4 regions of the Pseudomonas sp. S2_A05 genome follow, and region 4 is predicted to be linked to each of the others. Evidence: predicted binding sites of a transcription regulator. Region 4 holds the regulator's gene; each other region holds the start of a gene.

Region 1 (7,406 bases), 1.9 Mb from region 4:
CCGCCACCGGCCAGCGCTTCGGGACTGAGGCGCGCCATCATCAGGGTGTCGGTGAGCACCATCAGCATGTGCGCCAACTGCGAAGCAATCAGCGGCCCCGCCAGCCGCAGAATGGCCCAGAGTTCGGTACGCACAGGATGCTGCATGGTCATCACCACCCAAATATCAGAGGAAGCAGAAGAGCGTCGATTCTCGGCGCTTGGCAGGCTTTGCACAAAGGGATAAAAAGGATGGGTGGCATGATTAATACTCATCCTGAAACGTCCTGCCGAATTGGCTGTATCCCCGCTACTGGAGCTTTTTGCATGTCCCGACGCCTTCCGCCGTTGTATGCCCTGCGCGCATTCGAAGCGGCAGCGCGACACAGCTCGTTCACCCGCGCGGCGGAAGAGTTGTCGATCACCCAGAGCGCGGTCAGTCGGCACATGCGCACCCTTGAAGAACACTTCGCCTGCCGGCTGTTTCATCGCAGCGGGCGCAACCTGCAACTCACCGAATCGGCGCGGCTGCTGCTACCCGGAATCCGCGAAGGCTTCGCCGCCCTTGAGCGCGCCTGCAATACCTTGCGCGCCGAGGACGACATCCTGCGCATGAAAGCGCCATCTACCCTGACCATGCGTTGGCTGCTGGCGCGGTTGAGTCGCTTCCGCCATTTGCAGCCGGGCAATGAGGTGCAATTGACCAGCGCATGGATGGATATCGATTCGGTGGACTTCAACAACGAACCGTTCGATTGCGCGGTGTTGCTCAGTGACGGGCATTTCCCGCCGGACTGGGAAGCGAGCCTGCTGTTTCCCGAGGAATTGATTCCGGTCGGCGCGCCGAACCTGCTCAATGATCAACCTTGGGATGTAGCGCGTCTGGCGACCGCCGAACTGCTGCACCCGACCCCGGATCGCCGTGACTGGCGCAGTTGGCTGGAGCGCATGGGTCTGTCCGAGCAAGTTTCGCTTAAGGGCGGGCAAGTGTTCGATACGCTGGAGCTGGGCATGATCGCGGCGGCGCGCGGCTACGGCGTTTCGATGGGGGATCTGTTGATGGTTGCCGAAGATGTTGCGCAAGGGCGCTTGAGCCTGCCGTGGCCTACGGCCGTCGCCAGTGGCCTGAATTATTACCTGGTCTGGCCAAAGCCGCGCCCGGGAGGTGAACGTTTGCGCCGCCTCAGCGATTTTCTGCAGAGCGAAGTCCGCGCCATGCAACTGCCGGCGGTGGCGCGCTTGAGCTGAAACGTTCGAGCCGGCACAATGCCACCACTGCGCCATACCCACGCAATCCGCTCAAGTATTCGGTTTTACCGCCGACTACGAGCATGTGGAACCGTCGTGCCGGTTCCGCGTTACACCCCACTATTAGAATATTTTCCGGGCAATTACCGCGATCAAGGAGGATTCGGTGGCTCGGCCAGGAGCTGTTCATGTCTCAACCTCGTGCTCGGATCGCCTCGCAGCTGGGTCTTGCCCTTGCTGTGATACTGGCGATAGTCATCAGCGGCAGTACGGTGTTCGCCTTGCGTTCGCTGGATTCCGCCAACCTCGCCACCCGTGAAGAGCATCTGGCCAGTGAGGCCCGGCTGCTGGCCGATCAACTGAGTACCTTCCACGGTACGCTGCGCGAAAGCACCCTGCGCCTGAGCGGTCTGTTCGAAAAACGCTTCGGCAGTGGCCTGAGTGTGCACCCCGATCAGCCAGTGACCGTGGCCGGCGTGCAGACCCCGGGTCTGCATCTGGGCAACGAAGTGCTGAACAACAACTTCAAGGAAGTTGACGAGTTCAAGCAGATGACTGCCGGTGTGGCCACGGTATTCGTGCGCAGCGGCGAAGACTTCATTCGCGTCAGCACCAACGTCAGCAAGCAGGACGGCACCCGTGCCATCGGCACCGTGCTCGATCATGCCAACCCGGCCTACGCGAAGTTGATGGCAGGGCAGAGTTATGTCGGCCGCTCGTTGCTGTTCGAGCGCTACTACATGTCGCAGTACACACCGGTGCGCGATGCGGGCGGCAAGATCATCGCCGTGTTGTATGTAGGTTTCGATTACACCGACGCGCAGAACGCGCAGTTCGCCAATCTCAAGCGCTTCCGCATTGGCAAGACCGGCTCGCTGGCGCTGCTCGACGAGCAGAACAAATGGCTGGTGCCGATTGCCGGCGTCGAAAACCTGGATCAAGCCGCCCCGACCATTAACAACCTCGTCAAAACCCCGGGCAAGGGTGAGTTCTGGAGCGACAAGGGCGAGGACTTCTACAGCATCGCCGTGCCGTTCGAAGGTGGCCCGTGGTCGGTGGTGGCGAGCATGCCGAAAGCCGAGATCCGCGCGGTGACCTGGAGCGTCGGTACGCAACTGGCGATCGGCAGCCTGCTGGCGATGTTGCTCGCGGTCGGTTCCGTAGTCTGGCTGCTGCGCAGCAAACTCGCGCCGCTGGGCGATCTGGTGCGTCAGGCTGAGGCCTTGGGTGCTGGTGATCTGAGCGTGCGTCTGAACGTATCGAGCCACGATGAAATCGGACAGCTGTCCCGCGCGTTCAACCAGATGAGCCAGGCGCTGTCGACCATGGTCGAGCACATCCGCCGCGCCTCGGAAGAGGTCAACAGCCGTGCGCAGGCGCTGTCCGGTTTGTCCGGTGGTGCTTACGAAGGCATGGAGCAGCAGTCGGGCGAAATCACCAGCATGGCCGGCGCCGTGGAAGAGTTCAGCGCGACGTCGTTGAACATCGCCGACAACATGGGCGCGACCCAGCGCCTGGCGCAGGAAAACGCTCAGCAAACGCAGATCGGCCGCAGCTCGATGGAAGAAGCGTCGTCGTCGCTGGAGCAGATCGCCGGTGCGCTGAACAGCACCGCCAGCGTGATCAACACGCTGGGGCAGCGCTCTCAGGAAATCGGCGGAATTGTCGGTGTGATCACCTCGATCGCCGAGCAGACCAACCTGCTGGCACTCAACGCTGCCATCGAAGCCGCGCGTGCCGGTGAACAAGGTCGCGGTTTTGCCGTGGTCGCGGACGAAGTGCGCAGCCTCGCCTCGCGTACCCGTCAGGCGACCGATGAAATCTCCAGCATGATCCACAGCATCCAACAGGAAACCGGCAACGCGATCAGCACTATGGAACAGGGCAACGTGCTGATGCAGGAAGGCCTGTCGCGCAACGCCAATGTCGCCTCGGCGCTGGCGCGGATTGACGAGCAGAGCCGTTCGGCAGGCCAGCAGTTTGCTGCGATCACCACCGCCACTCAGGAACAAAGCAGCACTGCGACGTTGCTGAGCAGCAATTTGCAGAGCATCGCCTTGGCCAACAGCGAGCAGCGTGAGGTGGTGTCGAACCTGGCTGTCACCGCGAAAGAGCTGGAGAAGCTGGCGGCGGATCTGCGTTCCGAGGTTGACCGCTTCCGTTGATGCATCTTTGAAACAGCTATCGCGAGCAGGCTCGCTCCCACAGTAGTCGGCGTAATTCACAAATATTGTGAAGGCCCGATGTCCCTGTGGGAGCGAGCCTGCTCGCGAATGCTTTTCTCCCACCGCTTCTTTGCACTTGCTGAAACGTTTCCGCAGCGCTATAAAAATGGCACAACTCCAATAAAGGCTGCTGCCATGACCCCGCTCAAACTCCTCGTCGCCCTCGGCGCATTCTCTGCCGCTTCTCATGCCATGGCCTGGGACTATGTCCTGCTCGACGCCAACACTCCGGCAAAAAACCGGACGATCACCAGTGAGCAACTCGGTGTAAAAACCGCCAAACCGTTTTCCGTGACCCTGCGTACTCTGCATGGCGGTCGTCAGGAGGGCGTCAGCATCGTCGACATCGATAACGGCACGATGAAACTCTCGGTGGTGCCAACCCGTGGCATGAACGTATTGCAAGCTTCGGTGGGCGACGTGCGCATGGGCTGGGACTCGCCGGTCAAGGACGTGGTCAACCCAGCGTTCATCGAGCTCAACGGTCGCGGTGGTCTGGGCTGGCTGGAGGGCTTCAATGAGCTGGTCACCCGTTGCGGTTACGAGTGGGTTGGCCATCCCGGCATGGACAACGGCGAACTGCTGACCCTGCACGGTCGCGCCGCCAACATCCCGGCCAGCACCGTCACTTTGCACATCGACGAGAAGCCGCCGTATGCCATCACGCTGCGTGGCGAGCTGAAAGAGCAGGCATTCAAGAAAGTCGATTTCTCGGTAGCGACCGAACTGGTCACCGAACCGGGCAGCGCAAGCTTCGCCCTTAACGACACCCTGACCAACAACGGCGACTATGCGAAGGAATATCAGGCGCTGTATCACAGCAACTTCAGCACGCCGTTTCTTGAGCAAGGGGCAAAATTCGCTGCGCCGGTGAAGCAGGTGTCGCCGTTCAACGACAAGGCCAAGGGTGATCTGCCCGACTGGCAGACCTATCGCGCGCCGACCAAGGATTACGATGAAACCGTCTACAACGTCGTGCCTTACGCCGACGCCAAGGGCGACACCTTGACCGTGTTGCACAACAAGGCCGGTAGTCTCGGCGTATCCGTTGGCTTCAACACCGAGCAGTTGCCGGTGTTCTCGCTGTGGAAAAACACCGACACCCAGGGGCAGGGCTACGTCACCGGGCTGGAGCCTGGGACGAGTTTTTCCTATAACCGTCGCTATCAGCGGCCGTTGAATCTGGTGCCGACCATCGCCCCAAAACAGCACAAGCAGTTCCAGATCAGCTACAGCCTGTTGGCGGATAAAGCTGCGGTGGATAACGCCTTGAAGCGCGTGACCGAGATTCAGGCCGGGCGCGACACTGAAGTGCGTCAGGCACCGCTGGTTGATCTGACCGAGCATTAAGGTGTCGCCGGCCGGTATTGCAGTGCCTCGGCCAGATGCTCGCGGGTAATCGCATCGGCCTGCTCAAGATCCGCCAGTGTGCGCGCGACCTTGAGCAGGCGATGCGCCGAGCGCAGCGACAGGATCAGTCGCTCGCAGGCCGCCTCCAGCCATTTCTCGTCAGCTGTGGATAACTTGCAGTGACGCTTGAGCCCCGGCAGATCGAGAAACGCATTGGCACAGCCCTGACGCTTCTGCTGTCGTTCGCGAGCCTCGGCCACCAACGCAGCAGCGCTGGCGCTGTTTTCGCCGGGCTTGGCTGCCGGATTCAACGCGGTTGCCTCCCGCGCCACGGTCAGGTGCAGATCGATACGATCCAGCAGCGGCCCTGACAACTTGTTGCGATAGCGTTGGACCATATCCGGTGTGCACGAGCATTTGCCGCTGGGTTCGCCAAGATATCCACAGGGGCACGGATTCATCGCGGCAACCAATTGAAATCGCGCGGGGAAACGTACGCGATCCTTGGCCCGCGCGATGACGATATGTCCCGACTCCAAAGGCTCGCGTAAAACTTCCAACACCTTGCGATCAAACTCCGGCAACTCATCGAGAAACAGCACGCCGTGGTGGGCGAGGGTGATCTCGCCGGGTTGCGGTTTCGAGCTGCCACCGACCAATGCCGGCCCTGAAGCCGAATGGTGTGGTTGGCGGAAGGGGCGTTGCGGCCAGTGAGTCAGAGGCACCCCGCTGGCGACCGATTGAATCGCTGCCACTTCCAGCGCCTCGCATTCGGAAAGCGGCGGCAGCAAACCCGGCAGACGACTGGCCAGCAGCGTCTTGCCGGTTCCCGGTGGCCCGCTGAACAACAAATTGTGAGCTCCCGCTGCGGCAATCAGCAGTGCGCGCTTTGCGGCTGTTTGACCCTGCACTTCGTTGAGGTCGGGATAGGGCTTGGCAGCGTGCATCAAACCATCGGAAACGTAAGGCTCCACCGGCGTATGCCCATTGAAATGCGCCACCGCTTCCAGCAAATGATCGACCGCAAACACCTTGAGCCCGGATGCCAGGCACGCCTCTTCCGCATTCGCTCGAGGCACCACCAGCGCCCGTCCGGCCTTGCGCGCCGCCAGTGCCGCCGGCAGCACGCCACGCACCGGCCGCACGGCACCCGACAGCGCCAACTCACCCAGACATTCCACCTCGTCCAGGGTCAGGCAGGGCACCTGCACACTCGCCGACAGAATCCCCAAGGCAATCGCCAGATCAAACCGCCCGCCATCCTTGGGCAGGTCCGCCGGCGCCAGATTCAAGGTGATCCGCCGCGCCGGAAATTGCAGTCCGGAATTGATGATCGCGCTGCGTACGCGATCCTTGCTCTCCTTCACCGCCGCTTCAGGCAGGCCGACCATGGTCAGCGACGGCAGACCGTTGGCCAGATGGACTTCGACGGTAACAGCGGGGGCTTCCACGCCAATCTGGGCGCGACTGTGGACAATGGAGAGGGACATGGTCGTTCCTTGAGCTGAATCGGGGAGCCGCTTCCTGCGGGTTTTTGAAGGGTAGTTGAGCCGGGTTTCGGTGCTGAAATAGAGGTTTACAAGACGTATCCAGACCCGATGGGCTGTCACTGCTTGCCTGAATTAGAGCGTTGACTCTCGCACGGCATTGAAGGATCATCCCATTCGAGGACTGCAACTGCGCATTCGTCGGGACTGGGCACCAGCAAAAGCTCCCCCGCATTTTTGGCAGCAGAGAAAGCTGGTTTCTCTGAAGTAGTGACGACGGGCTAGCCTGTCGGATTCTGAACCCAAGGCCGTAAAGCCAGGAGCTAAAGAATCGCTGCGACTACTCCTCAAAAAATACTTAAAAGGCGTCCATCGGACGCCTTTTTTTATTTCTGATTTGGTGGTGCTCGTGGTATCTGCCCCACTAACGTGCCATGTGCACGTTTTTGCGGGTACCAAGTCACCACGAAGTAACCAAATCCTGTGGCGCGCTCGTGTCGCGGTTCAAGAATCAGTGTTCCCATAGATGTCCTCAGTACCGCGACCCTGTTTCCACATCGTTGTTCTTTGAACTCACAATAGATTTGCGCCCCCGGGACGATCATTTTCGCAACAATCGCTGCTACCCCATCGGCAGTCTGGCAACCATGCTTGAGCAAATCGGCACTATGGGCTTCCCAAATGTGCACTACGCCAAAACCACTATTCGCTCGACGGTGAATACCTACCCGCAGATAAATCTTCCCGCCTGGCAAGCCGAATTTTGGCATATCGGGGATCGTGCCAAAGATGTAACCACCATCTGGATGCTGAACCAGCGTGTTTTCTTTGAGCTTGAGCAAATCAGACAAGAGGGATCCAGAACCAGAGTGTCTGGCGATCAATGTGTATCGCCTGGAACTCGACGAATAGGATCGACCAGCGCAGGCGAAAGCCACCAGCCTAATCACAGCGAAGAGCTCACGGAATCAGGCGCAGACGCTGATGTTTGTAGGGCCATGCCCTAATATTTGTAGGACGCTGGCGAAAGGGGTGTGAAGATCTTGTATCCGGAGTCGGATGTTCCAGTTTGGCCACTCAACGCAGCCTCTGGAGGCGAAAAAAAATGGACCGCAGTG
Region 2 (7,406 bases), 2.7 Mb from region 4:
CGGTTCCGGCGTGTTGCAGGCCGACGGCACACTGGACCGCGCCGCCCTGCGCAAACTGATTTTTGAAGACCCCGAACAGCGACGTTGGCTAGAGGCGCTGTTGCATCCGTTGATCGGCGAAGAAATCGCTCATCATCTGGCGCAGGCAAAATCGCCTTACGCGATTCTGGTTTCACCGTTGCTGATCGAGTCCGGGCAATACGCGATGACCCAGCGCATTCTGGTCATCGATGCGCCGCAACAACTGCAGATTGAACGCACCTTGCAGCGTGACCAGACCAGCGAAGCGCAGGTGCAGGCGATCCTCAAGGCGCAATCGAGCCGTGAAGACCGCGTGAGCCGTGCCGACGATGTGATCGTCAACGATCGCGACGTTGCCTGGCTGCACAGCGAGGTCGAGCGTCTGCATCACTTTTATCTGACTTTATCCGGAGGCCAAGCATGAGCCAGATTCCAACCGTTGAATGCCCGACCTGCGGCGCCCCCGTCGAATTCACCCCGGCGAACAAATTCCGTCCGTTCTGCTCCGACCGCTGCAAACTGATCGACCTCGGCGCCTGGGCCTCGGAAGAACACAAGATTCCGGTCGCCCCGGATGCCGAGGACGAGCTGTTTTCCGGCGATTTCGATCCGCGTCACTGAGCCCTCAGGGCCGCATGAAGCCGTAGTCCTGACTGTCGTCGAGGTTCTCTGCGAGAAAGCGCAACTCGTCGGCCAAGTCTTCGGCATTGCGCACTGCCTTGCTCTGCTGCACCACGGCGCTGAGCAGGGCGCGCAAACTCAGGCCCGGGTCAAAGCCCACCTCCTGCGCCAGTTCCAGACTCTGCCGGGTTTCCTGCCGCGCCCATTCGTAAACGCCCATGCCACTGCTCCTGAAGGAATTTGCGCGAGCATGAAATCTCTGCTGCCTGGCCGGTTTGATGTGGATCAAGACTTCGGATCGTCGTCCTTCCACGGCGCCGAAAGGTAGCGGGTGCGGTTGAAGGTCTCCAGCCATTCCGGGCAGAACACCACCAATGCACTGACGACCATGCCGTTGATAAAAGCCTCGGGAAACAGCAGCAACCACAGGTAGCCGACGAAATCTTCCAGCCATTCCGGCATGGCGAAGAGGCCGTCGTACCACAGCAGCGTCAGGCTGAGGATCAGGCACAACAGGCCGGACAACGCGGCGGCGAAGAAACCGGAACAGAAGATGTAAACGAACGGATTTCGTGGCTGCGCACGCTCGACCAGAATCGCCACGCATTCGGTGATCAGCACTGGCAGCAGAATCAGCAACGCGCCATTGACGCCGACCGCTGCGAGATCCTGTCGCCCCAACAACACCAGGCCAATCTGCGCAACCAGCCCGCCGACAATCGCCAGCGGCCAATCGAGCAGCAGCGTCACCGCGGTCATGCCGATGAAGTGATACGACACGCCGGTGTCGAAATCCCTGCGCACCAGCCACAGCAGAAACAGCGCGAACACCGTGCCGAACAGCAAGTGCTGCCGGCGACTGTCGCTGAACAGCTCGACCCATGGCGCACGCATGATCGCCCAGAGCAGCGCCGGCAGATAAATCAGCCAGCCGAGTGTCAGGCTTGCCGTTGAAAGCAGTTCGGCACCGATCATGATTCCCTCACCTGCTACTCGACACGCTTTTTTGTAGGAGCTGCCGAAGGCTGCGATCTTTTGATCTTGTTTATAAAAGCAAAAGATCGCAGCCTTCGGCAGCTCCTACAAGGGCGCAATCGCGCGACGTTTATGTCTGAGCCGATGCAAAGCTATCTGCTTGTCGCATTTGGACGCTAAGCTTGGGCTTATGGATGATTCAGATTATTTACGCCTGCTGACCATCGCGGCCGAGCAAGCCAACGCGTTCCTGTCCAATGCCCGCAAATGGGAGCGTGAGCGTTGGGTCTGCCAGCGCCTGCTGCAAGGTCTGAACATCCCCTACCGCGCCGACGAATTCGCCCCGGCCGGTGAGCCGCCGGACGTGTTGTTTCGCGATGCCAATTTCGAAGTTTTTTTCGTCCTCGATGAGGGCCGCCGTCTCAATGATGAATGGCGCGACGAATTGCAGCGTCGGCGCAGCGCGTTTTCCCTGAGCCAACTGGTGCGCCGCGAAGCCAAACCTAAGCGCATCCCGGCCAATGAATTTCTCCTGCGCCTGGCGCCAACCCTGCGCAAGAAGGCGCACAACTACAAGGAACGCGGCATGGATCTGGGTGAACTGGACATCATCGCCTTCGCCAGCCTCAAGCGCGAAGTGCTCGATCTCAACAGTCATTTCCCGCCACCGACCGAATATCTGCGTCAGGGCTGGCGCTCGCTGTCGCTGGTCGGCCCGACATTCGCCCGCGTGTTGTTCGCCCACCCCGACGCACCGGACTTTCTGCGCAGCAACCTCGGCCGCAGCATTGTGTTCGACGTGGGTATCAGCCTGTGACGCCGCTGCAGCAGTTGATCGCCGAGGTTCCGCAAACCGGTCGTGTGCGCTGGATCGGTGTGCGTCCAGAATCCCGTGGGCCGATGCTTGAGCTGGACGCGGTCGAGGCGCGGCTGGAAGCCGGGCTCACCGGCGACCACGCCCGCCCGGGCATTCGCAATGCGCGACAGGTGACGCTGATCCAGTGGGAGCACTTGGCGGTGATCAATGCATTGATGGGCCGTCCCGATGACGAGCCGGTCCGGCCTGAAGATCTGCGGCGCAATCTCGTTATAAGCGGAATCAATTTGTTTAGCCTGAAGGGGCGGCGCTTTCGCATCGGGCAAGCGATACTCGAAACCACTGGCTGGTGTCAGCCCTGCGCACGCTTGCAGAACAATCTCGGCCCGGGCACGTTTCAAGCCGTGCGCGGGCATGGCGGGATCACCGCCCGGGTGTTACAAAGCGGCATCATTCGCCTCGACGATAGCGTGTGCGTCGAACCGGTTCCGGACAGCGGCTACGCTGCGTTCAATCCGGGCTGAAAACCGCTGTAGCCTGTGCTCATTCAGTAACGTCTACCTGACGAGGCAAATATGACCAGCCGCCTGAACCCCGAAGACCAAAAGCATGTCGAAGAGTACCTGCAATTGTCCCAACACCGTGTCGAGCGCCGGCCTTTCCGGCCGTGGATGCTCCTGGTGCTGGTGCTGGCAGTGACCATTGGTCTGGGCCTGTTGAGCCGATTTATCAGTTACCTGACGTTATGAGCTGCCTTGCGCTCCCTCGGGTAACCGCACCGATTTCCTTTAAAAACCTTGCGAGTTATCCCTATGTCCCATCGTATTGTCATTGTCGGCGGCGGCGCCGGCGGTCTGGAGTTGGCTACCCGCCTGGGTAAGACTCTGGGCAAGCGCGGCACGGCCAGCGTGATGCTGGTCGACGCGAACCTGACCCACATCTGGAAGCCGCTGCTGCACGAAGTGGCCGCCGGTTCCCTGAACTCCTCCGAAGACGAACTCAACTATGTCGCGCAGGCGAAATGGAACCACTTCGAGTTCCAGCTCGGGCGCATGAGCGGGCTCGATCGCGCGCAGAAGAAAATCCAGTTGGCCGCGACCTATGACGAAAACGGCGTCGAGCTGGTGCCGGCGCGTGAAGTGGCTTATGACTCGCTGGTGATCAGCGTCGGCAGCACCACCAACGATTTCGGCACCCAGGGCGCGGCGCAGCATTGTCTGTTCCTTGATACGCGCAAACAGGCTGAGCGCTTCCACCAGCAATTGCTCAACCATTATCTGCGCGCCCACGCCGGGCAGACCGACGTGGTCGAGCAGATCAGCGTGGCCATCGTCGGCGCTGGCGCCACTGGCGTCGAACTGGCGGCAGAGTTGCACAACGCCGCCCATGAATTGGCCGCGTATGGTCTGGACCGGATCAAACCGGAAAACATGCACATCACGCTGATCGAAGCCGGCCCACGGGTGCTGCCTGCCCTGCCGGAGCGCATCAGCGGGCCGGTGCACAAGACCCTGGAGAAGCTCGGGGTCAATGTGATGACCAACGCAGCAGTCAGCGAAGTGACTGCCGACAGCCTGATCACCGCCGATGGCAACGAGATCAAGGCCAGCCTGAAGGTCTGGGCTGCCGGCATTCGCGCACCGGGTTTCCTCAAGGACATCGACGGTCTGGAGACCAACCGCATCAATCAGCTGCAAGTGCTGCCGACTCTGCAAACCACTCGCGACGAAAACATCTTTGCCTTCGGCGACTGCGCGGCCTGCCCGCAACCGGGCACCGATCGCAACGTGCCGCCACGGGCACAAGCGGCACACCAACAGGCGTCGCTGCTGGCCAAGTCGCTGAAATTGCGCATCGAAGGCAAGACCCTGCCGGAGTACAAATACACCGACTACGGCTCGCTGATTTCACTGTCGCGTTTTTCTGCTGTGGGTAACTTGATGGGTAACCTGACCGGCAGCGTCATGCTCGAAGGCTGGCTGGCGCGGATGTTCTATGTGTCGCTGTACCGTATGCACCAGATGGCGCTGTACGGGCCGTTCCGCACAGCGATGTTGATGCTGGGGAGCAAGATTGGTCGTGGCACCGAACCGCGTCTGAAACTGCACTAAAGCGCCAACCTGTGGGAGCGAGCCTGCTCGCGAAAGCGGTGGGTCTGTCAACACTGTCGTTGAATGATCCGGCCCCTTCGCGAGCAGGCTCGCTCCCACATTGTTTCGTGTTGTGCGCAAATCAGCAGGCGAAGGCCTGCAATTGATCTCTGTTCATCAGAGCTGAAAGCGTCGCACCATGCCCTGTAGCGCATTGGCCAGTTGCGAAAGCTCATGGCTCGACGCGCTGGTCTGGTCAGCACCCGCAGCCGAACGCACCGACAGGTCGCGAATGTTCACCAGATTGCGATCCACTTCCCGCGCCACTTGCGCCTGCTCCTCGGCAGCGCTGGCGATCACCAGGTTGCGCTCGTGAATCTCGTGCACCGACGCCGTGATCGTCACCAACGCCTCACCTGCCCGCTCTGCGAGAACCAGCGTACTCGCCGCACGAGATGCGCTGGCCTGCATTGACTCCAGCGCCTGGCTCGAACCGCTGCGCATGCCTTGCACCATCTGTTCGATTTCCTGCGTCGATTGCTGGGTGCGATACGCCAGCGCGCGCACCTCATCGGCTACCACCGCAAAGCCGCGACCGCTTTCGCCCGCACGTGCTGCCTCGATGGCAGCGTTGAGCGCCAGCAGATTGGTCTGCTCAGCGATTGCGCGAATCACGTCCAGAACCTTGCCGATGTCTTGCGATTGATTGGCCAGCGACTGCACCAGTTCGCCGGTGTTCTGTACATCACTGGCCAGGGCGTTGATCGCACTGGCGGTTTCGCTGACGCGCTCCTGGCCCAATTGCGCTGATTGACTGGACTGGCGCGTGGCATCGGACGTCGACACCGCGTTGCGCGCGACCTCCTCCACCGCAGCGGTCATCTCGTTGACCGCAGTGGCAGCTTGTTCGATTTCGTTGTTCTGCTCTTGCAGGCCTTGGGTGCTGTCGACGGTGACGGCGCTCAGTTCGTCAGCGGCGGTGGCCAGTTGTGTGGCTGAGCCGCTGATACCTTGCAGCGTCTCGCGCAGGTTCTGTTGCATCGTCGCCAAGGCCTTGAGCAAGCGGCTGACTTCGTCGTTGCCATGGGTTTCGATCGGCCGCGTGAGATCGCCCTTGGCGACACTTTCAGCGGCATCCACAGCGCTGCTCAGCGGGCGCACGATACTGCGCGTAAGCAACATCGCCAGCGCCACCGTGGCCAGCGCTGCCAGACCAATGAACAGGCTGACGATGGTCCGCGAGGTTTCATAATGCGCGGCGGACTTCTCGCTTTCGGCGGCGACCTGGCGGGCGAACAGATCGGCGAGATCGTTGAGTTGCTTGCCGGAGCCGTCGACCACGGTCTTCATGTCAACCAGCAACAATTTGGTCAACTCGTCACGCTTGCCTTGCTCGGCAAGGGTGAATGACTGGGCGATGCCGGTGCGATAGGCGGCGAAGGTTTTCTTGAACTGGTCATACAGCTGCTGACCTTCGGCAGTGTCGACCAGTTTGTCGTAGGCGGCGATTTTCTCGCTCAGTTCCTTGTCGCGGGTGTCCATCTGGCCGCGATAGGTGGCGATATTGGCCGGATCCTGATCGAGCGCCATGCGCAGGGAGATGGTACGGATGCGCAACATCAGCTCGCGGATCTCGTCGCCGCCACGAATGCTCGGCAACCAGCGGTTCTCCACCGCCACCTCACTGTCGCGAATGCTCGACATCTGCCCCAGCGCAAACACGCCGAGCAAGGCCACCAACACCGCGATCAGGGCAAATCCCGGGGCAGCCCGGGGAGCAATATTCAACTGACGAAGCAACATGACGAACGCCCTTATTCTTGTAATGGCCAGATCAAGGGGCGAAGCGTTGGCAGTCCCCTCGTGTTAGCGGGCTATCGGCAGGTTGTATGACGACTTGAAGGGATTCGCCTTTCAGCAGGCAAAAAAAATCCCCGCATCTTTCGATACGAGGATTTTCAATATGGTCGGGGTAAGGGGATTCGAACTCCTGACATCCTGCTCCCAAAGCAGGCGCGCTACCGGACTGCGCTATACCCCGGTAAAAAAAAGGCGACCTTTCAAAGATCGCCTTCTTCGATCAGCGCTTTTGGCCTCTGATCTTAAGATTCGATCCCAGCGCAAACTGGTTTCAAAAATGGTGGGTCGTGTGGGATTCGAACCTACGACCAATTGGTTAAAAGCCAACTGCTCTACCAACTGAGCTAACGACCCAAATATGGTCGGGGTAAGGGGATTCGAACTCCTGACATCCTGCTCCCAAAGCAGGCGCGCTACCGGACTGCGCTATACCCCGGTTTGAAATTGGCTCCGTGACCAGGACTCGAACCTGGGACCCAATGATTAACAGTCATTTGCTCTACCGACTGAGCTATCACGGAACTACACATTTCAATTTACAACGGTGAAGCTTTGTTGCATCTCGCCACCCGTTCGCATCGCTGCGTTCGTGTGTCTGAGGCGCGCTATTCTACAACCTAGAACACCTCTGTCAACCCCCTAAATTGCTTTCAAGTTAATGATTTGCAACTTATTTCAGATTCCAACCCGGTGGGTTGAAACGCTGCCGGTGACTGACTGCGGGGCGCACTTTACAAGCCTTTTCCTTTGAGTTCAACAGCCTGGCGAAAAAAAGGCCTCGCAATGCGAGGCCTTCCCGGTTTCATTGCCGCTGAGGCTTAGCCGAAAACGATTTCGTCGTTCTCGACCTTGCCGGTGGCGGTGTCGCCCGGCATGAAATGACCCGACAGGATCAACTGCGCCAGCGGGTTTTCGATCCAGCGCTGGATCGCCCGTTTCAAAGGACGTGCGCCATACACCGGGTCGTAACCGACGGCGATCAGCTTGTCCATCGCCTCCGCGCTCAGCTCCAGCTTCAGCTC
Region 3 (7,406 bases), 2.7 Mb from region 4:
GGTCGGTCGCGGTGCCGTTGATCGGTGCGTTGGCCTTGAACGTGTAAGTGCCGACCGGAACCACGGTGCCGGCGGTGTCCTTGCCGTCCCAAGTGAAGCTGGCATCGCCGGCAGCGCGGCTGCCCAGGTCGATGGTGCGCACGGTCTTGCCGTCCTTGTCGGTGATGGTCACGGTGCCGCCGGCAATCGACGAAGGCACGGTGACCGAACCGGTCAGGCCTTTGCTCGGGTCATCGAGCTGGGCGGTGTTGGTCTGCACGATCACGTTGCGACCGACCAGCGACGACGCTTGCAACGCCTGCGACGAGTTGTAGTTGCCGGCAAGGCCACTGACAGTGGAGTTCAGCGTGGTGATGCCTTCAAGGCTGCTGAACTGCGCCAACTGCGCGACGAAGGCGCTGTTGTCCTGCGGGTCGAGCGGGTTCTGGTTTTTCAGCTGGGTGACCAGCAATTGCAGGAAAGCATCCTTGCCCAGCGCCTGGCCGCCTGTGGCACTGTTGGTCGCCGAAGCGATGCCGCCCGACGTCGTGCTGCTGGCCTTCTTCGACGAGTTGGCCAGGATGTCGTTCATGCTCAGGCTGCTGGTGGTATCCGTAACGCTCATGGCAGTCGCCCCTTATTACTGACCGAGGGTCAGTACCTTCTGCATCATGGTTTTGGCGGTGTTCATCATTTCCGCGTTGGTCTGGAACGAGCGGCTCGCGGAAATCATGTCAGCCATTTCTTCCACCACGTTGACGTTCGGGTAGTAGACGTAGCCCTTGGCGTCGGCAGCCGGATGGTTCGGCTCGTAGCGCGCTTCGAGGTTGCTCTGGTCTTCGACAACGCCAAGCACCTGCACGCCCTGCCCGGCCGCGTCCTGGTTCTGGAACAGCGAATTGCTGCCGCCGGCCTGGCCGCCCTGAAACATGGTGGCGAACACCGGATGACGGGCGCGGTAGGTCTGGTCGATGCTCGACGAAACGGTTTCGGCGTTGGCGATGTTCGAAGCCACGGTGTTCAGACGCGTGGTCTGCGCGCTCATGCCGCTGCCGGCAATGTTGAAAACGCTGGACAGGGACATGGATTATTCTCCGCGCAGGGCTGACACCAGCCCTTTGAATTTGCTGTTGAGCAAGGTGAAGCTGGCCTGGAAGCCGACAGCGTTTTCCGCGTAGTTCGACTGTTCCAGTTGAGCGTCGACGGTGTTCTGGTCGATCGAAGGCTGCATCGGCGTGCGATACATCAGCGACTCGTCGCCGTTGCCCAGCCCTTCAGCCTCGATGTGCCGGCTGTTGGTCATGTTCAGGGCAAAGTGGCCGCCGGTCTTGGTCTTCTCGGTCTGTGCTTCGAGCACTTTGGAGAAATCCAGATCCCGCGCTTTGTAGTTCGGGGTGTCGGCGTTGGCGATGTTGTTGGCCAGCACTTCGGCACGCTGGGCGCGGAAGCCCAATGCCTTTTCGTGAATGCCCAGCGCTTTGTCGAAGCTGATGCTCATGTCGGGAACCTTCAGGTGACCGGTTTTTCGTACTTGAGCTTTAGCAAGTGCCGTGCCAAATGATCAAAGCCCCGTATTCCGGGGCTTTGCGCCTGACAGGCAAAGCGGCAATGCCAGAAAAGCGGCAACCGGTTACCGCCGGATGCCGCTTTTCTGCCGCTTGCCGTCGTTGCCAGGTCAGCGCAGATCCCTGTGGGAGCGAGCCTGCTCGCGAAGGCGGCGTGTCAGGCGCCAACTGTCTTATGGACAGACCGCTTTCGCGAGCAGGCTCGCTCCCACAGGGGATTCGTGGAAAATAATTCGGGCATAAAAAAAGGAGGCCTTTGCGGGCCTCCCGTTTTTGTATCAGCGCAAACCGCTTATTTCGCCTTGTAGATAATCCCCGGGCTGCACTGAACCATCTGGTAATGATCCGGCAATCCGTTCAGCGCTTCCGAAGCGCCAAGGAACAGATACCCGCCCGGCTTCAACGTGCTGTGAATGCGCAACAGGATGTCCTTCTTCACTTCGGCAGAGAAGTAGATCAGCACGTTGCGGCAGAACACGATGTCGAACTTGCCCAGCGCCGCGTAGCTGTCGAGCAGGTTGAACGAGCGGAATTCCACCCGGCTCTTGATCGGCGCCTTGACCACCCAGCGCCCCGGCCCTTTCGGGTCGAAGTAGCGTTGCAGGCGTTCCGGCGACAGACCGCGACCGATCGCCAGGCTGTCGTACTCGCCGGTCTTGCAGTTGTTGAGCATCAGGCCCGACAGATCGGTGGCAACGATCTGCACACCCATCTTCAACTGCCCCAGGTTGCTGCGCTCGAACTCGTCGATCGACATCGACAGCGAGTACGGCTCCTGCCCCGACGAGCAGGCCGCCGACCAGATCCGCAGACGCTGGTTGGGGCTGGCCTTGATCGCTTCCGGCAGTACCTTGTTCTTCAAGACTTCAAACGGATAGGTGTCGCGAAACCACAGGGTTTCGTTGGTCGTCATGGCATCGACCACCTGCTCGCGCAAACCGCTGCGCGGCTGGGTCTGGATGCGCTGTACCAGCTCACCCAGGGACTTGATGCCTTGCTGCTCCATCAGTTTGTTGAGACGGCTCGAGACCAGATACTGCTTGTTTTCACCGAGCAGAATGCCACAGGCTTTTTCCAGGAAGACCCGGAACTGTTCGAAATCCAAATTACCCGTAGACAATGATGCCGCCTCTTAAATCGTGTTGACCGCCAGGGGCAGAAGGCCCCTAGCTGATATCTGCTGCTTTGATCCGGTCGACTACCCGGGATGCGAGGTCATCAGGACGGAATTTGGCCAGGAAGTCATCAGCACCGACTTTCTTCACCATCGCCTGATTGAATACCCCCGACAACGAAGTATGCAGGATGATATGGAGCTTTTGCATGCGTGCGTCGCCGCGGATTTCCGCCGTCAGGGTGTACCCGTCCATCTCCGGCATCTCGATGTCGGAAATCATCATCAGGAACTCTTCTTCCGGCTTCTTGCCCTCGTCGACCAGCTTGCGCAGGTAATCCAGCGCCTGCTTGCCGTCGTTCAGCGCCACCACTTCGACACCGATGGTCTGCAGACAACGCGTGACCTGCTTGCGCGCCACCGACGAGTCATCGACCGTCAGCACCCGCAGCGACAATGCCTTGGTCTGCGTCTCGACATCGACCACGCCCACCGAAATCGCTTCCGGCGTCGGCGCCACTTCGGCCAGCACCTTCTCGACGTCGATGATTTCGACCAACTGGTTGTCGACCCGCGTCACAGCGGTCAGGTAGTGATCGCGACCGGTGCCCTTGGGTGGCGGATGGATCTCTTCCCAGTTCATGTTGACGATGCGCTCCACCGAGCGGACCAGGAAACCCTGGGTCTTGGTGTTGTACTCCGTGATGATCACGAACGGACTGTTCTTGTCTTTCAACGCACCGGAGCCCGTTGCCATTGCCAGATCCAGGATCGGAATGGTCGCTCCCCGTATATTCGCTACCCCGCACACGACAGGACTGGATTTGGGCATCAACGTCAGGGACGGGCATTGCAACACTTCCCGTACCTTGAACACGTTGATCCCGTAGAGCTGTGGCCCGTCGAGACGGAACAACAACAGCTCGAGGCGATTCTGCCCTACCAGTTGCGTGCGCTGGTTCACCGAATCCATTACACCAGCCATGCCCAGACTCCTACATCAACGCCAAGTGTTGTTGCGACGCACATTCATTGCTAAACGGCACGGCGCTTGCTTTTTAACTCGTATGAACGCTCAAACGACATTTTCCCGACGCCTGACATCTACCCTTCGCAAAGGGCTTTGCGCGGTGTCCGCCGTTTGCTGCTTGCTTGCTGGCAGTCCTGCCCATGCAGATGCGGTTACCTTGCCTGATATGCTTATCGGCGTGACTCAGGGCTTTCTTGAATTCACCGTAGAAGACTATTTGGCTTCCAGTCAAACCGAAGGCCGCTACGAAATCGAAGTCAACCAGCTCGACCCGCGCATGCGCATGCCCATGTGCGACAAGGAATTGACAGCGACTCTGGAGAGCCCGGCACGCCCGCTGGGCCGCGTCACGGTGAAGGTTCGCTGCGAAGGCAGCTCGCCTTGGACGGTGTTCGTACCCGCTCAAGTCCGCCTGTTTCGCGAGATCGTGACGACCACTCGTCCGCTGAAACGCGCCGGCATTATCGAGCCGCAGGATGTGACCTTGCGCGAGCGCGACGTCAGCACGATCAACCAGGGTTTCCTGACCTCGGTCGACGAAGCGATCGGGCAGAAACTTACCCGACCAACGGTCGCCGATCAGGTCATAACTCTGGTGCATCTGGAACAGGCCGAAGTGGTCCGTAAGGGTGACCAGGTGGTGATCACTGCGCGCAGCGGCACCCTTGCCGTACGCATGCCGGGGGAAGCGCTCTCCAATGGCGGCATGAAAGAACAGATTCGAGTAAAAAACCTTAATTCTCAAAGAGTTATCAAGGCGCAGGTGATTGCGCCGGGACAGGTCGAAGTGGCCATGTAAAAGCCTCGTGGAGAAAACTGGCGCCGATCCCGTCGCTTCCCTAAACTGTGCCGCAGCAGGTCTCGCAACGGCGCATGCAAGCTTATGGTTGATTGGGCCTAAAGTTTTTCAGGGGATAGCCGAAAACATGGCAAGCGTCCAAATTCCCAGAGGTTTTTTATCATGGTTATCGATTTCAACCGATTGAACAGTTCCTCGTCACTAACCGGCAGCACACGTACCAGCAACGCCAAGGAAAGCGCTGAAAACAGCCCCTCCGCGCCGCTGAATACCCAGGCCGAACAGGCCAATGTCGCCAAAAGCGGGGAGTCGGTACACCTCAGCAATGAGGCTCAACAGTTGCAGAAGGTCACTGACAAGCTGCGCGATCAGCCTGCTGTCGACAAAGCCCGTGTGGCCGAGTTGAAAGCCGCGATTGCCGATGGCAGCTATAAAGTCGACAGCAACCGTGTAGCCAGCAAACTGCTCAACTTCGAAGCCCAGCGCTAGGCTTTTGCCGGCGCCAGGCTTTTGGACGCTTAAACCCCAAGGCCAGCCATGCACGACACTAACTTATTGCAACTGATCAACGACGACTTTGCTCCAGCGCAACAATTGCTGGAGTTATTGCAAACCGAATCCCTCGCTTTGCATGGTCGCGACATGCCGTTGCTGGAAGAAATTCTGGCGACCAAGCAAGCGTTGATCATTCTGCTCGAGCAGCATGGCCGCAAGCGCAGCGAAATCCTCGCCAGCCTCAACCTGCCGACCGATCGCACAGGTCTTGAGCAACTGGCCAGCCAGTCGAGCATTGGCGACCAGTTGCTGACCCAGGGCGATGCCCTGACCGCGCTGATCGCCCAGTGCCAGGCTGCCAACGTCAAGAATGGCCAGTCGATCCAGATCCAGCAGGCGACCACGGCCAATCAGCTGAAGATCCTCACCGGCGGTGAGCCGCCAGCGCTGTACGACGCCAGCGGGACCTTTGCCAAACCGGTCAAGCCGCGAACGCTCAGCCAGGCATGAGCCATTCGCTGACCCTGTACTATCCACCTGCGCAACATGCTGGCAAAATACTGGCCAGTCGTCTTATTTTGTCTGGAGATTGAAGAACCGTGTCCAACACCCTAAGCGCGGATGATGCTCCGCAGCCTCCGAAGGTGCTCACCACGCCACTGGAAATCTCCAGCAACCTGCGCCAGCTGCAAGACAGCCACGATCCGCTGATCATCACCTTCCATGAACGCAGCCAGCGCTTTCAGAGCTACCTGATCAAGGTCGACCGCGAAACCGCGACGATCGCCCTGGACGAAATGATCCCGCGCGATGGCGAGCGCTTCCTGCAAGCGGGCGAACCGTTCAAGGTCGAAGGCTTTCATGACGGCGTGCGCATCGCCTGGGAATGCAACGGCACGCTGAACATCGAAGAATCCGACGGCGACCGTTTTTACACCGGCGACCTGCCGAGCGAAGTGGTCTACCACCAGCGCCGCAACGCCTTCCGCGCTGCGTTGAAACTCACCGACCTGGTCAGCGTTGAACTGGGCGGCGAAAAGCTCAAGGTTCCTCTGCACGGCAAGCTGCTGGACATCTCCGCCACTGGCTGCAAATTCCGCTTCGAAGGCGACATCACTGATCGCCTGCAACTGGGCCAGGTCTACGATCGCCTGATCGCCCCGCCGCTGTTCGGCAATCAGCCAACATCGGTCGAGCTGCGCTACCTGCACTTCGAAGAAAAACTCAACATCACCTTCGCCGGTCTGCGCTTCCACAACATCAGTGGCCAGGCTGCGCGCAACGTCGAGCGTTTCGTTTACCAGTTGCAGCGTGAAGCACGGCGTTTCGACAAAGACGATCTCTGAGTCGCAGCGACCAATAAAAAGGGCAGTCCTGTGCGGGACTGCCCTTTTTTTATGCGCCGATGTTTATGTGCGACTCAAGGCCTGCCACCGCTGATATCCGGCGCAGGCTTGTCGTCATCGCCACTGTCCTGTTCGGTTTCAACGACTGCTTCCGGCTGCGCTTCGGGCTCAGGCTCAGGCTCAGGAGTGACCGGCGCCGGGTCCTGGACCATCTGCTCCTGCACCACCTGCTCATCGACACGCGGGTCAAGCGCCGCCACCAGCGGCGAGCTCGACATGCTGTCCGGCATTGCCACGTGATGCAGCGGTGCGTCGTCGACCTGGTGCAGGTTGGTCACTGCTTTCGGACGAATCCGCCAGACCAGCACCAACGCGAAGAAACTGAAGAACGCATACAGGCTCTGACTGCCGAGAAACTTCATCAGCACGCCCGCGAGCAGCGGCCCGATGCTCGCGCCGACGCCGTAGGTCACCAGCAACATCGCGGTCAGCGACACCCGGCGATCGCCTTCGACGTGGTCGTTGGAAAACGCCACCGCCAGCGGATACAGGCAGAACTGCACCAGCGAACAGAAGAAGCCGACGACGAACAACACCTCCAGCGGCACCTGCGGCATGATCGCCAACGGCAACGCCGCCACCGCCAGAAACCCGGCAAAGCAGCGAATCAGCAATGCGCGGTCATAACGGTCGGACAACCAGCCCAACGGCCACTGCACCAGCAGACCGGCAAAAATGCAGCTACCCATGAACAGACCGACCTGCTCGGTCGTCAGCCCCTGTTGCGATGCATACAGCGGCGCCAGACCGTAGAACGAACCGATGATCAGACCGGCGCCGAGCACCGTGCTCAGCGATTGCGGCACACGCTTGATAAAGAAGCGCGGCTCCATCGGCGCGGGGTGCAGAGGCGCCGGGTGAATCCGTCGAGTCAGCGTCACCGGCACCAGACACAGGGCAAAGCACAGCGCCACCAGCATCAGCAGTTCCAGGCCGAGGCCGGGGTGCATGACCAGAATCAACTGGCCCAGCACCAGGCCCAGATAAGAGGCGATCATGTAACCGCTGAACACCAGCC
Region 4 (7,406 bases):
AAGGGTGCCGGGCGGATTTCCGAGGTGAGCGCGCGCTTCACCCTCGATGCGATGCCCGGCAAACAAATGGCGATCGACGCCGACCTCAACGCCGGTTTGATTGACCAGAACCAGGCCAAATCGCGCCGTCAGGAAGTTGCCCAGGAGGCGGAGTTCTACGGTTCGATGGACGGTGCCAGCAAGTTCGTCCGTGGTGACGCCATCGCCGGCCTGCTGATTCTGTTCATCAACCTTATCGGCGGCATGGCCGTGGGTATCTTCCAGCACGGCATGAGCTTCGGCGATGCGGGCAAGGTTTACGCCTTGCTGACTATCGGTGACGGTTTAGTGGCGCAATTGCCATCACTGTTGTTATCTACAGCGGCGGCGATCATGGTGACCCGTGCTTCCGGCTCGGAAGACATGGGCAAGCAGATCAACCGCCAGATGTTCGCCTCGCCGAAAGCACTGGCCGTGGCCGCTGGTTTGATGGCGGTGATGGGTCTGGTGCCGGGCATGCCGCACTTCTCCTTCCTGAGCATGGCCGCGCTGGCCGCAGGCGGCGCGTACCTGTTCTGGAAGAAGCAGAACGTCGCCAAGGTCGTGGCGCTGGAAGAGGTCAAGCGTCAGCAGGAACTGCTGCCGTCGCCGGCCCGCGCCATGGAAACCAAAGAGCTGGGCTGGGACGACGTGACGCCGATCGACATGATCGGCCTGGAAGTCGGCTATCGCCTGATTCCGCTGGTGGACCGCAATCAGGGTGGGCAATTGCTCGCGCGGATCAAGGGTGTGCGCAAGAAGCTCTCGCAGGATCTGGGCTTTCTGATGCCGACCGTGCATATCCGCGACAACCTCGATCTGGCGCCGAGCGCGTATCGGCTGACGCTGATGGGCGTGATTCTCGCCGAGGCCGAGATCTACCCGGATCGCGAACTGGCGATCAACCCGGGTCAGGTCTACGGCTCGCTCAACGGGATCAACGCCAAAGATCCGGCTTTCGGCCTGGAGGCGGTGTGGATCGAAATCAGCCAGCGCGCCCAGGCGCAATCGCTCGGCTACACCGTGGTTGACGCCAGCACCGTGGTCGCCACGCACTTGAACCAGATTCTGTACAAGCACTCCAGTGAGCTGATCGGCCACGAGGAAGTGCAGCAACTCATGCAATTGCTGGCCAAGAGCTCGCCGAAACTGGCGGAAGAGCTGGTGCCGGGCGTGGTTTCGCTGTCGCAGTTGCTCAAGGTCCTGCAAGCGCTGCTCGCCGAGCACGTGCCGGTGCGCGACATTCGCAGCATCGCCGAAGCGATCGCGAACAACGCTGCCAAGAGTCAAGATACCGCCGCGCTGGTCGCCGCTGTGCGGGTCGGCGTATCCCGTGCAATCGTCCAAAGCATTGTAGGCACTGAGTCCGAGCTGCCTGTAATCACATTGGAACCAAGGTTGGAACAGATATTGCTCAATAGTCTGCAGAAGGCAGGACAAGGCTCGGAAGAGGGCGTTCTGCTGGAGCCGAGCATGGCCGAGAAGCTGCAGCGTTCGTTGATCGAAGCGGCCCAGCGTCAGGAAATGCAAGGCCAACCGGTGATCCTGCTGGTAGCAGGACCGATCCGCGCGATGCTCTCGCGTTTCGGCCGCCTCGCAGTGCCAGGGCTGCATGTACTGGCCTACCAGGAAGTACCGGACAACAAGCAAGTGACCATCGTTGCGACAGTAGGGCCCAACGGCTGAGGTAGTGGTTTATGCAAGTTAAGCGTTTTTTCGCCGCCGATATGCGTCAGGCCATGAAGCTGGTTCGCGATGAGCTGGGCGCTGATGCCGCCATCATCGGCAACCGCCGCATTGCCGGCGGCGTCGAGTTGACGGCGGCTCTGGATTACAAGTTGTCGGCGCTGGCGCCACGGGTTCCGAACATGGAACTCGAAGACGAGCTGCGCAAGACCCAGTCGCGCATCGTCACCGCCCAGGCCGAGCTGAGCCTGCGTGGCGAAGCCGACGGCAACACCAATCAGCAGTTGTTCGCCGGGCTGCCGTTGACCGCAGGCCTGCCGCTGACTGCTGCCGAGCCGCTGAGCGAGCCGACCTACGCCGCACCGACGCGCCCGGCCGCAGCGCCTGCGCAGGCCTCGGCGGGTGTCGATCCGCGTGCACTGGATTCGATGCGTTTTGAATTGAACAGCCTGCGCGAGCTGATGGAAGTGCAGCTCGGCACCCTGGCCTGGAATCAGCTGCAAGGCAGCCGTCCGGCCCAGGCCAATCTGTATCGCCGTCTGCAGCGCATCGGCCTGTCCGGCCCGCTGTCGCGCGATCTGTTGGCGATGATCACCGATATCGAAGAACCCCGTCAGGCCTGGCGCATGCTGCTGGCGCACCTGGCGCGGATGATTGCCGTACCGGAAGTCGAGCCGCTGGAAGAGGGCGGTGTGATTGCCATGGTCGGCCCGGCCGGCATGGGCAAGACCACCACGCTGGCCAAGCTTGCCGCGCGTTATGTGCTCAAGTACGGCGCGCAGAACGTTGCGCTGGTGAGCATGGACAGCTTCCGCATCGGCGCGCAGGAACAATTGAAAACCCTCGGGCGCATCCTCAACGTGCCGGTAACGCACGTCGATCCGGGTCAGTCGCTGGTGCAGGCATTGGATCCACTGCTACGCAAACGCGTGGTTTTGATCGATACTGCCGGCCTGCAAGCCAGTGATCCGGCGTTGCGCATGCAGCTTGAGAGCCTGGCCGGGCGTGGCATTCGCTCAAAAAATTATCTGGTCCTGGCAACCACCAGCCAGAAACAGGTTCTAACCGCCGCTTATCACAGTTACAAGCGTTGCGGGCTGGCCGGCTGCATCCTGACTAAACTGGATGAAACGGCCAGTCTCGGCGAAGTGTTGAGCCTGGCGATCAGTCATGAATTGCCGGTCGCGTATCTGACCGATGGCCCACGGATTCCGGATGATCTGCATCTGCCGCGTCGTCATCAATTGGTCAGCCGCGCCGTCAGCGTGCAAATGCAGGAAGAACCCAGCGAAGAAGCCATGGCTGACATGTTCGCTGATATCTATCACAGCCCGACCAAGCAGGTTGGCTGAGGTAATCATGAACAGTTTTTGTACCTACATCGATGGTCTGCCACGCATTGTTCCGATCAGGAACGCGCAGCCAGTAATGTGGCCTCCGTCTATGCAAGACAAGGTAAAGAAATAACATGGGCAGCATGCATCCCGTACAGGTGATCGCGGTGACCGGCGGCAAAGGTGGCGTCGGCAAGACTAACGTGTCAGTGAACTTGTCGCTGGCGCTGGCAGAGCTTGGCCGTCGGGTCATGCTGCTGGACGCCGACCTGGGCCTGGCGAACGTCGACGTTCTGCTGGGGCTGACACCCAAGCGCACACTGGCCGACGTTATCGAAGGCCGTTGCGAACTGCGCGACGTGCTGTTGCAAGGCCCGGGCGGGATTCGCATCGTGCCGGCGGCCTCCGGCACGCAGAGCATGGTGCACCTGAGCCCGGCGCAACACGCCGGCCTGATCCAGGCGTTCAGCGACATCGGCGACAATCTCGACGTGCTGGTGATCGACACCGCTGCGGGTATTGGTGACTCGGTAGTCAGTTTCGTTCGTGCCGCGCAAGAGGTGTTGCTGGTGGTCTGCGACGAGCCGACTTCGATCACCGACGCTTACGCGCTGATCAAGTTGCTCAACCGCGACTACGGCATGAACCGCTTCCGCGTGCTGGCCAACATGGCGCAGAGCCCGCAAGAAGGGCGCAACCTGTTCGCCAAGTTGACCAAGGTCACGGATCGCTTCCTCGACGTCGCCCTACAATACGTCGGCGCCGTGCCATACGACGAAAGCGTGCGCAAGGCAGTGCAGAAGCAGCGCGCCGTCTACGAAGCCTTTCCCCGTTCCAAGTGCGCACTGGCCTTCAAGGCCATCGCCCAGAAGGTCGATACCTGGCCGCTGCCCGCCAACCCGCGCGGGCATCTGGAATTTTTCGTCGAGCGTCTCGTGCAGCAAACCGCAGGGCCTGTGATATGACCGCCAGTGGCATGAATCTTTACAAAAAGTCGGCGCGTGACGCGCAATACGAATTGATCGAGCGCTACGCGCCGCTGGTCAAGCGCATTGCCTATCACTTGCTGGCGCGCCTGCCGGCCAGCGTGCAGGTCGAAGACCTGATCCAGGCCGGGATGATCGGGTTGCTGGAAGTCTCGACCAAATACGACGCCAGCAAAGGCGCCAGTTTCGAAACGTACGCGGGCATTCGAATCCGCGGCGCGATGCTCGATGAAGTGCGCAAAGGGGATTGGGCACCACGCTCGGTTCACCGTAATACCAGGATGGTCAGCGACGCGATTCGCTCGATTGAAGCTAAAACCGGCCGTGACGCTAAAGATCACGAGGTTGCGGCCGAACTCCAATTGAGTCTCGACGATTACTACGGGATTCTGAATGACACCTTGGGCAGTCGCCTGTTCAGTTTCGACGACCTGTTGCAGGACGGCGAACACGAAGGGCTGCACGAGGATGGCGCGAGTGCTCATATGGAGCCGTCACGCGATCTGGAAGATGAACGCTTCCAGGCGGCGCTGGCGGACGCGATTGCCAATTTGCCGGAGCGTGAGCGACTGGTGTTGGCGCTGTACTACGACGAAGAGCTGAACCTCAAGGAAATCGGTGAAGTCCTTGGCGTCAGTGAATCGCGGGTCAGCCAGTTACACAGCCAGTGCGCGGCCCGTCTGCGGGGGCGTTTGGGGGAGTGGCGAGCGCGCTGAAGGCAGTGTGGGGACACTGCGAAACGAGGCTGGTGCGGTGATGAACGGCGCCGGTCTCGATCCGTTGTGCTCCAGACAAACTTTAAGTGCTGCGCCGATTGATTGAAGTGGCGCGTCCAGGTGCTGGGCGCGTTTAAGACTGCTTGGAGGTCGAATTGAACAAAGACATGAAAATCCTCATCGTTGATGACTTCTCAACGATGCGGCGGATCATCAAGAACCTGCTGCGCGATCTTGGGTTCACCAACACCGTCGAGGCCGACGATGGCACCACTGCCATTCCGGTGCTCAACAGCGGCAGCATCGACTTTCTGGTAACGGACTGGAACATGCCGGGCATGACCGGTATCGACCTGCTGCGTCACGTGCGCGCCGATGAAAAACTCAAGCACCTCCCGGTGTTGATGGTGACTGCTGAAGCCAAGCGCGAGCAGATCATCGAGGCCGCTCAGGCCGGTGTGAACGGTTACGTAGTCAAACCTTTCACGGCTCAGGCGTTGAAAGACAAAATCGAGAAGATTTTCGAACGCATCGGCTGATGAATGCGCGGGGGAGCTATGGAGCATAACGAATCATCACAGGGCGATTTCGAATCGACCCTGAAAAAACACGCGGTCGAACTGGTCGAGAGCCTTGAAAAAGGCAAGTTCGGCGACGCGGTGCAACTGATCCATGAGCTCAATCAGACCCGTGACCGCGGCCTGTATCAGGAAGTGGGCAAGCTCACACGTGAACTGCACAGTGCGATCGTCAATTTCCAGATCGATCCGCACATGCCGCAGGCCGAGGAAGTGTCGCAAATCACCGACGCCACCGAACGCCTGGGCTATGTGGTCAAGCTGACGGAAGCCGCGGCCAACCGCACCATGGATCTGGTGGAAAGCGCCACCCCGGTGGTCAACAGTCTGGCTGATGAAGCGCAGACGTTGAGCGCCGATTGGGGCCGCTTCATGCGTCGCGAGGTCGGGGCTGAAGAGTTCCGTGAACTGGCGCGCCGGGTCGACGGTTTTCTGTCACGCAGCAGCACGGACAACCGTGCGGTGTCGAGCAACCTCAACGACATCCTGCTGGCTCAGGATTACCAGGACCTCACAGGTCAAGTGATCAAGCGTGTGACCCAACTGGTCACCGAAGTCGAAAGCAATCTGCTCAAACTCGTGCTCATGGCCAGTCAGGTCGACCGCTTTGCGGGCATCGAACATGACCGCGCCGCAATGCTTGCTGAAAAAGATCCACAAAAACATCTCTCGCAGGGTGAAGGTCCGCAGATTCATGCCGATAAACGAGAAGACGTTGTGTCCGGTCAGGACGATGTGGACGATTTGTTATCCAGCCTTGGATTCTAGAGTTTCGGAATTCGGGTTTTTTGGGTTTTTAGACCTGTAGGAGCACCCCATTAATGAGCTTCGGCGCCGATGAAGAGATCCTTCAGGATTTCCTGGTTGAGGCCGGCGAGATTCTTGAGCAACTGTCCGAACAACTGGTCGAGCTGGAAAGCCGCCCGGATGATGCAGATCTGCTCAATGCAATTTTTCGCGGTTTCCACACTGTAAAAGGGGGCGCCGGCTTCCTTCAGCTCAATGAGCTGGTGGAGTGCTGTCACATCGCCGAAAACGTGTTCGACATCCTGCGCAAGGGTGAGCGTCGCGTTGATGCAGAACTGATGGACGTGGTGCTCGAAGCACTGGACGCAGTGAACAGCATGTTCAGCGAAGTCCGTGAGCGTGCACCGATCACCGCTGCCACGCCGGAACTGTTGGCCGCGCTGGCGCGTCTGGCCGAACCGCAATCGGCGGATGAAGCCCCGGCTTCGCCGGTTGCCGAGATGATCGAAGACCTGGTTGTTGAAAGCGACTCCTCGGAGGACATCACCGATAACGAATTCGAACAACTGCTGGACTCGCTGAATGCCGTCAAGGCCCAGGCTGAGGCTCCGGCCGCTGCTGTGGCGCCCGCGCCGGTTGCCGACACGGCGGCCAGCGATGAAATCACCGACGCCGAATTTGAATCGCTGCTCGATCAGCTGCACGGCAAGGGCCAGTTTGCTGTCGATGCGGTCGCTCCGGCGGCACCAGCAGCGCCGGCTGCTCCGGCCGCGCCTGCTGCTGGCGACAGCTCGGACATCACCGACGACGAATTCGAAGCCTTGCTCGATCAGTTGCACGGCAAGGGCAACTTCGCCGTTGACGCGCTGGAATCGGCCATCGCTTCGGCCCCGTCAGCACCTGCTGCACCGGCAGCCGCTGCGGCCGGCAGTGACCTGATCAGCGATCACGAATTCGAATCGCTGCTCGACGAACTGCACGGCAAAGGCAAGTTTGACGCCAGCGCTGCGACTGCCGGCTCCGTGTCGAGCGTCGCCACGCCAGCGGCGAAAGCTCCGGCTGCCGCTGCTGCGCCGAAGCCTGCCGCCAAGCCTGAACCGAAAGCCGAGGCGCCGAAACCGGCCGCCGCTGCTGCACCGGCTCCGGCCCGCGCGCCAGCTGCTGCCCCGGCAGAAAAGCCGGCCAGCGAAGCGGAAACCACCGTGCGCGTCGACACCGCGCGGCTCGACGAGATCATGAACATGGTCGGCGAGCTGGTGCTGGTGCGTAACCGTCTGGTGCGTCTGGGCCTCAACAGCGGCGACGAAGCCATGTCCAAGGCCGTGTCGAACCTCGACGTGG

Evidence for each region. Region 4 encodes FliA, which starts transcription of late flagellar genes. Its sites were predicted from a motif close to CTAAAGTTTNNNNNNNNNNNGCCGNTAA; they were not measured.
Region 1: AB4O12_RS20685 (methyl-accepting chemotaxis protein) is a predicted target of FliA. The motif match lies at 1,277-1,304, and genes of this name have one in related genera.
Region 2: AB4O12_RS17245 (methyl-accepting chemotaxis protein) is a predicted target of FliA. The motif match lies at 6,399-6,426, and genes of this name have one in related genera.
Region 3: flgM (flagellar biosynthesis anti-sigma factor FlgM) is a predicted target of FliA. The motif match lies at 4,586-4,613, and genes of this name have one in related genera.

The regions. Positions count from the first base shown of each region.
Region 1 covers NZ_CP162775.1:4,520,656-4,528,061, reverse strand. Annotated here, with positions in the region: gene AB4O12_RS20695 (NorM family multidrug efflux MATE transporter) at 1-146, opposite strand, end outside; gene AB4O12_RS20690 (LysR substrate-binding domain-containing protein) at 306-1,226, shown strand; gene AB4O12_RS20685 (methyl-accepting chemotaxis protein) at 1,415-3,391, shown strand; gene AB4O12_RS20680 (aldose 1-epimerase family protein) at 3,587-4,801, shown strand; gene AB4O12_RS20675 (YifB family Mg chelatase-like AAA ATPase) at 4,798-6,291, opposite strand; gene AB4O12_RS20670 (hypothetical protein) at 6,675-7,139, opposite strand.
Region 2 covers NZ_CP162775.1:3,781,332-3,788,737, forward strand. Annotated here, with positions in the region: gene coaE (dephospho-CoA kinase) at 1-445, shown strand, start outside; gene yacG (DNA gyrase inhibitor YacG) at 442-642, shown strand; gene AB4O12_RS17215 (hypothetical protein) at 647-862, opposite strand; gene AB4O12_RS17220 (energy-coupling factor ABC transporter permease) at 928-1,617, opposite strand; gene AB4O12_RS17225 (DUF1780 domain-containing protein) at 1,808-2,434, shown strand; gene AB4O12_RS17230 (MOSC domain-containing protein) at 2,431-2,958, shown strand; gene AB4O12_RS17235 (DUF3094 domain-containing protein) at 3,010-3,183, shown strand; gene AB4O12_RS17240 (NAD(P)/FAD-dependent oxidoreductase) at 3,247-4,545, shown strand; gene AB4O12_RS17245 (methyl-accepting chemotaxis protein) at 4,702-6,327, opposite strand; tRNA gene AB4O12_RS17250 (tRNA-Pro) at 6,489-6,565, opposite strand; tRNA gene AB4O12_RS17255 (tRNA-Lys) at 6,663-6,738, opposite strand; tRNA gene AB4O12_RS17260 (tRNA-Pro) at 6,744-6,820, opposite strand; tRNA gene AB4O12_RS17265 (tRNA-Asn) at 6,830-6,905, opposite strand; gene clpB (ATP-dependent chaperone ClpB) at 7,203-7,406, opposite strand, start outside.
Region 3 covers NZ_CP162775.1:3,162,578-3,169,983, forward strand. Annotated here, with positions in the region: gene flgD (flagellar hook assembly protein FlgD) at 1-604, opposite strand, end outside; gene flgC (flagellar basal body rod protein FlgC) at 620-1,063, opposite strand; gene flgB (flagellar basal body rod protein FlgB) at 1,067-1,477, opposite strand; gene cheR (protein-glutamate O-methyltransferase CheR) at 1,837-2,664, opposite strand; gene AB4O12_RS14410 (chemotaxis protein CheV) at 2,711-3,643, opposite strand; gene flgA (flagellar basal body P-ring formation chaperone FlgA) at 3,726-4,487, shown strand; gene flgM (flagellar biosynthesis anti-sigma factor FlgM) at 4,650-4,976, shown strand; gene AB4O12_RS14425 (flagella synthesis protein FlgN) at 5,025-5,492, shown strand; gene AB4O12_RS14430 (flagellar brake protein) at 5,582-6,328, shown strand; gene AB4O12_RS14435 (MFS transporter) at 6,403-7,406, opposite strand, start outside.
Region 4 covers NZ_CP162775.1:457,789-465,194, forward strand. Annotated here, with positions in the region: gene flhA (flagellar biosynthesis protein FlhA) at 1-1,704, shown strand, start outside; gene flhF (flagellar biosynthesis protein FlhF) at 1,716-3,056, shown strand; gene fleN (flagellar synthesis regulator FleN) at 3,173-4,003, shown strand; gene fliA (RNA polymerase sigma factor FliA) at 4,000-4,740, shown strand; gene AB4O12_RS02175 (chemotaxis response regulator CheY) at 4,908-5,279, shown strand; gene AB4O12_RS02180 (protein phosphatase CheZ) at 5,298-6,086, shown strand; gene AB4O12_RS02185 (chemotaxis protein CheA) at 6,140-7,406, shown strand, end outside.